2 regions of the Pandoraea norimbergensis genome follow, and region 2 is predicted to be linked to the other one. Evidence: predicted binding sites of a transcription regulator. Region 2 holds the regulator's gene; the other holds the start of a gene.
What was found. Region 2 encodes NrdR, which represses ribonucleotide reductase genes. Its sites were predicted from a motif close to CACNANATNTNGTG; they were not measured.
Positions count from the first base shown of each region.

Region 1: AT302_RS24070 (ribonucleoside-diphosphate reductase subunit alpha) is a predicted target of NrdR. The motif match lies at 1,627-1,640, and genes of this name have one in related genera.

Region 1 covers NZ_CP013480.3:5,498,426-5,501,841, reverse strand. The annotation lists gene AT302_RS24080 (DUF1269 domain-containing protein) at 1-438, shown strand, start outside; gene ampD (1,6-anhydro-N-acetylmuramyl-L-alanine amidase AmpD) at 878-1,504, shown strand; gene AT302_RS24070 (ribonucleoside-diphosphate reductase subunit alpha) at 1,880-3,416, shown strand, end outside.
Region 2 covers NZ_CP013480.3:1,504,344-1,507,759, reverse strand. The annotation lists gene AT302_RS06860 (autotransporter outer membrane beta-barrel domain-containing protein) at 19-1,137, opposite strand; gene nrdR (transcriptional regulator NrdR) at 1,429-1,911, opposite strand; gene glyA (serine hydroxymethyltransferase) at 1,930-3,177, opposite strand; ZMP/ZTP riboswitch at 3,276-3,383, opposite strand.

The DNA.
Region 1 (3,416 bases), 2.2 Mb from region 2:
CGAATCGAGGAGCGTCACATCCACTTCATGGCACGTGACGAAATGGATCTGGAGGGACTGCACGAGGCTAACCTCCTACAGACTTCCGATATCGTGCACGGCGCTGAAGCCGGGCTCGTGATCGGTGGCTTCTGTGGGCTGGCAGTCGGTGCAGTCGCGGCGTTTTTCCCCATCGTGGGCACACGTCCCCAATGGGAGCTGATGATCATTACCGCGCCGCTCGGTTCGCTGTTCGGCGCGTGGGTGTCGAGCATGATCGGCGTATCGGTGCCGAACTCGCGGCTCAAGATGTTCCGTGAGCCGCTGGAGCAAGGCCAGATTCTGCTGATGGTCGATGTGCGCGAGAGCCGCGTCGACGAGGTTCGCGAGATGTTGAAAGCACACCATCCCGAAGCGCATATGGAAGGGGTGGAGGCGGCGATTCCGGCATTTCCGTGATCGATGGGTTCATCCGGCCGGCAACGGCCAATGGCGCCGCCCCTGTGAGCGGTGCGGGGTGGTACGCGTGTTGCACGACACGAGTCCGTTGCCACCCCCGGGCGTGGCAACGCCCATGGAAGCCTCTCGGCCTGGTGCGGCGAGAGGCTTCTTCTTTGGGGATTCTGCCGATTTTTTTCCGGGCATCGGCAGGGCACATTGACGGTGTTGTGCATCCCATCGTGCGTCACATCGGGGATCGCATTGCACCTCGCAGCGCCCTTTGGGCCCCCCGCCGGCGGCGTCACGCCAAGTGGGCTACAATGGCGCCCCTCGCTCTACGGGAGATCGCTGTGCCCGTCATGCTCCAGTCATTTGTGTCCCCTAATGTTGCCCACCGGCCGGATCGCCGCGTCAGCGCTTGCGCTGCGGTATCCCGCATGTTGTCGCGGGGCGCGGCATGAACGCACCGGATCGATCGAAAGTCGAAGGCACACCGAATCGGCTGCCGGTCTTCACGCTCGACACCGAAGGCTGGGTGCGCGAAGCGCAGCGACTGCCGTCGCCGAATTTCGACGCGCGCCCGGCTGGGCTGCCGACCGACTTGCTCGTGGTGCACAACATCTCGCTGCCGCCGGGGCAGTTCGGGGGCGACGAGATTCCGGCGTTCTTCCAGAACCGGCTCGACCACGATGCGCATCCGTTCTTCGACGAGATTCGCGGCGTGCACGTGTCGTCGCACTTTCTGGTGCGCCGTGATGGTGCGTTGCAACAGTTTGTGTCGTGCGACGCCCGGGCATGGCACGCCGGTGCATCGTCGTTCGAAGGGCGTGCGCGCTGCAACGACTTCTCGATCGGGGTGGAGCTGGAAGGCACCGACGAGACGCCGTTCACGGCGGCGCAGTACGCAACGCTTGCAGCGCTGACGCAAACGTTGCAGGTGCGTTATCCGATTCAAGCTGTCGCCGGACATGCCGATATAGCACCGGGTCGGAAGACGGATCCGGGGCCGCATTTCGAGTGGCAGCGGTTGCGTCGAATGGCGGGCCTGAACCCCGCGATGTTGCCGTTTCAGCCGGCGGATTAACCCCCATGCCGGAATAGGTTTTGCTTGACACGGCGACGCCACGGGCCTTCCCGGCGACACAAATTTTTGAGTTTGCGGAGTGCGTCATCTCCACTATACTTAGTGCCAATTCGGGTGCCGACCACTATATGTAGTGGTTTTTCATGAGGTCGGCGCAGGAAGCAATATCCATCAATACCGTGCTTGTCCCGCGGCATTTTGTGGGGCGGTACAGCAGCAAAGCCGTGCAGCGGACACCTCGAACCCTTGGCCGTCCGTCGGTCGTGCGGTGTTCAGCACTTCGCTCCATCGGCGCCCCCAGGGCGCATTTTTGCCGGCCGTCAAACTGGTAGAGACGCGCTAACAGCACCATCTCATTGGAACGGGAGTTTTTACATGCAGACTAACGAAAACCTCACCCGCCCGAACCCGACGGCCGCCGCGAATGCCGGCAGCACGGGTGCGTCGGCGCCCCAAACTACGGGCGCCTTCGCACCGGCGACCAACGCCGACTTCAAAGTGATTCGACGCAACGGCGCGGTGGTGGGTTTCGAGCCGTCGAAGATCGCCATCGCCGTGACCAAGGCGTTCCTCGCCGTGAACGGCGGTCAGGGTGCGGCTTCGGCGCGTGTTCGCGAACTCGTGGAGCAACTGACGCAAGCCGTCGTGCGTGCGCTGGTGCGCAGCCGCCCGAACGGCGGTACGTTCCACATCGAAGACATTCAGGATCAGGTCGAACTCGCGCTCATGCGCGAAGGCGAGCACAACGTCGCACGTGCCTACGTGCTGTATCGCGAAAAGCGTTCGCAAGAGCGTGCTCACTCGGTCGAAACCACGCAAGAATCGGCAGCGCCTGACGCACCGGTGCTGCGTGTGACCGACAACGGCGTGACGCGCTCGCTCGACATGGGCGTGCTGCGTGGCGTGGTGCAGGCCGCTTGCGAAAACCTCGGCAACGAAGTCAGCGCCGAGCCGATTCTGACCGAAACCCTCAAGAACCTGTACGACGGCGTGCCGCTGTCGCAGGTGTACGACTCGGCGATCCTCGCCTCGCGTACGCTCATCGAGAAAGAGCCGGCGTACAGCCTCGTCACCGCCCGTATTCTGATGCACACGATCCGCCGCGAAATCCTCGGCGAAGAAGTGCCGCAGGGCGAGATGGCAGCCCGTTACGTCGAATACTTCCCGCGCTTCATCAAGCAAGGCGTGGAAGCCGAACTGCTCGACGAGCAACTGCTGACGTATGACCTGGCCAAGCTGGGCGCTGCACTCGACGCATCGCGCGACCTCCAGTTCAACTATCTGGGTCTGCAAACGCTGTACGACCGCTACTTCCTGCACATCGACAGCCATCGCATCGAAATGCCGCAGGCGTTCTACATGCGTGTCGCAATGGGTCTGGCGCTGAACGAAGTCGAGCGCGAAGCACGTGCGATCGAGTTCTATCAGATCCTCTCGAGCTTCGACTTCATGAGCTCGACCCCGACGCTGTTCAACTCGGGTACGCGCCGCTCGCAGCTGTCGTCGTGCTACCTGACGACCGTCTCGGACGATCTGGAAGGCATTTACGAAGCGCTCAAGGAAAACGCACTGCTGTCGAAGTTTGCCGGCGGTCTGGGCAACGACTGGACGCAGGTTCGCGCGCTCGGCTCGCACATCAAGGGCACGAACGGTAAGAGCCAAGGCGTGGTGCCGTTCCTGAAGGTGGTCAACGACACGGCCGTGGCCGTGAACCAGGGCGGCAAGCGCAAGGGCGCGGTCTGCGCGTACCTGGAAACGTGGCACCTGGATATCGAAGAATTCCTGGAACTGCGTAAGAACACCGGCGACGACCGTCGTCGTACGCACGACATGAACACGGCGAACTGGATTCCCGATCTGTTCATGAAGCGCGTGATGGAAGGCGGTGAATGGACGCTGTTCTCGCCGTCGA
Region 2 (3,416 bases):
TCGGGCGGAAGTCCCGGCTTAGAAGCGATACCTCGCCGAGACACCGCCCCCCACGCTGGTTTCGCCACGACGTGCGCTCATATTGCCCCCGACATGCACTTCGAGCTGCTTCTGGAACTGCACGTCAACGCCAAGATCGGCCGTGACGATGTGGGCCCCGAGCTTCGCGCTCTGTACCGTGAACGAACGCGTGGCGCCATAGAAAGCATTGGTCAGGCTGCTGCGCTTGTCGCCGAACTCGTACTCGTACGCCACGCGTAGCGAGGGGATCGCCTTGCCGCCCCCCACGTTGACCAGCTCATGCCACAGGCGCACACCGACGATGCCACGGGTTGACGTCCGCGACTGCGCGCCGATTTTCAGGGCATTCTGAGCGGTGATGTCGCCGCCACCGGTCTCATTGAAGGCGTTCACGCGTGTGGACAGAAAGCGCAGGCCCAACGTCGAATCCACGTTGATGCCGGCGACCGAATTGCGCCGTCCCACTTCACCGAAGGCACCGAAGGTGTTACCTCGTGTGTTGCCTTTGAGGCGCGGCGACACACCGCTCGTGTCGCTGCTGCGATCGGTCTTCAGGCTGTGATTGGTGTACGACGCGCCGCCGTTGACGAGCCACTGCTGGTCGCTCAGATGCGACGCGTACACGCCCAGACTGACACTGTTGACCCGGGCTTCGCCGAGTTGGTCATTGATTTGCGAGTTGTGATTGCCCACGCCCAATGAGCCGCCGACGATCGTGTTCGCACCGATTCGCGAGTCCACGCCGATGGCGCCGTTCACACCACGCACATCGAACAACCCCGTTTCGCCGTTTTGATGCGAGCGCTCGCCGGTGAACGAGGCCCAGCCGACGAGGTCTCTGCTGCCGAGGGCAACGCCCTTGCCGGTGGCGTCATCGAACGTCGCGCCGCCGCTCATCGTGCGCGTTTGCATGGCCCGCTGGAATGCACTGGCCGCCCCTTGCGCCGTCGCGGCGTCGTTCAACAGCGCCGCGCCCGAAAGCACGATGAGCGTGCGGCGCATTTCAGCCACGTCTTCGGCATTCGCCGGCGACACCGCTGTCGCGGCAAGCACAACCGCCGCCGAGAACATACCGGTGATACGAAGCGCGAACGATTGATGACTCACTGCTTTCATTTGATAACCCCTCATTTAATTCGCGAGAAATGATGAATAGCTTCATCACCTTCCAGACGGTGGCAGACGGCCATCCGTCAAGGATCGCGAATTCTATGAGGCGACTTATTGAAAGCCGGTCACCCCTGCAGTCTTTTAATACATCACCCAATCTTCAATTAAATTATTTCCCAACATTGAAAATTCCCGACATTAACTTCACGGAATGAATAGCCAATAAAAAACCCGCCGTACCCTTTCGGGAACGACGGGTTTTCCGTCCTGCATGTGCAGCGTTTGCCGCGTTCGCGCTCAGGCCACCGGCTTTCGCTTAGGCTTGACGTCGGTGCTGTCGATCTCTTCGAGCACATCGCGGAATTCCGCAATGTCTTCGAAGCTGCGATACACCGACGCGAACCGGATGTACGCGATCTTGTCCAGACGCTTGAGCTCGCGCATCACCAGTTCGCCAATGCGCTGGCTCACCACTTCGCGCTCCGCACCGGCCAGCAGCTTGTACTCGATGCGCGCAATCGCGGCATCCATCGCTTCGGCACTCACGGGGCGCTTGCGAATCGCCAACTGCATGCTGGCGCGCACCTTCGCACGGTCGTACTCCGCACGGCTGCCGTCTTTCTTGACGACGGCCGGCATCGTCAACTCGACGCGCTCATAAGTGGTGAATCGCTTGTCGCACGACGGACAGCGCCGGCGCCGCCGAATGGCAGCGCCGTCTTCCGCTTCACGCGAGTCGATGACCTGCGTGTCGTCATGCCGGCAGAACGGGCAACGCATGCGTGCGGGGCCGTCCGCTTAGCCGTAGACCGGGAAACGCTTGGTCAACTCGGCCACTTGTGCACGCACCTTGGCCAGGTTTTCCTCGTTTTCCGGGTTGTCGAGCACGTCGGCGATCAGGTTGCCGACCAGCTTGGCTTCGTCTTCCTTGAAGCCGCGCGTGGTCATGGCCGGCGAACCCAGACGCACACCGCTCGTGACGAACGGCTTTTCCGGATCGTTCGGGATCGCGTTCTTGTTCACGGTGATGTGCGCAGCACCCAGGGCGGCTTCCGCTGCCTTGCCGGTGATGTTCTTGGCGCGCAGATCGACCAGCATCACGTGCGATTCCGTCTTGCCCGACACGATGCGCAGACCGCGCGCCACCAGCGTCTCGGCCAGCACGCGAGCGTTCTTCACGACTTGCGCTTGGTAAGCCTTGAATTCCGGCGTAGCGGCTTCCTTGAACGCGACGGCCTTACCGGCGATCACGTGCATGAGCGGGCCACCCTGAATGCCCGGGAAGATGGCCGAATTGATCGGCTTCTCGAACTCGGCCTTCATCAGAATCACGCCGCCGCGCGGACCGCGCAGGCTCTTGTGCGTCGTGGTGGTCACGAAGTCGGCGTGCGGCACCGGGTTCGGGTACACACCGGCAGCGATCAGACCCGCGTAGTGCGCCATGTCGACCATGAAGTACGCGCCGACCGACTTGGCGATCTGCGACATACGCTCGAAATCAATCTTCAGCGAGAAGGCCGAGGCACCGGCCACGATCAGCTTCGGCTTGTGTTGCTGCGCGAGCTTCTCGGCAGCGTCGTAATCGATGTCTTCGTTCTCGTTCAGGCCGTAGCTGACCACGTTGAACCACTTGCCCGACATGTTCACCGGCGAACCGTGCGTCAGGTGACCGCCGTGGGCGAGGCTCATGCCCATGATCGTGTCGCCCGGCTTGAGCATGGCGAAATACACGCCCTGATTGGCTTGCGAGCCCGAGTTCGGCTGCACGTTCGCGGCTTCCGCCCCGAACAGCGCCTTCACTCGGTCAATCGCCAGTTGCTCAACGACGTCGACATATTCGCAACCGCCGTAATAGCGCTTGCCCGGATAGCCTTCAGCGTACTTGTTGGTCAGCTGCGAGCCCTGCGCTTCCATCACGGCCGGGCTGGTGTAGTTTTCCGACGCGATCAGCTCAATGTGGTCTTCCTGACGCTGATCTTCCTTCTGAATCGCGGCCCAGACTTCGGGATCGACGGCGGCAACAGTGGATTTCGATTTATCGAACATGGCGTTTGCGTTGAATTGAACAGGTTTTCCGGGAGGGGATGGCGCAGCGCATCTTCCTTTGTGCTTTGGAAGACGATAGACAGGGCAGCACCAACCATCACGGCTGCCCAGGCGAACGGCAAATAAGACCCCAGCGCTTCCCGGTGGGTTGCTCCACCTCGGGCACACAAGGCTGTGCACCCTAATCGCCAGTCACGCGGGGTTTGTGGCGTCGATAGTGTATGCGAGCTTTGGGCGTT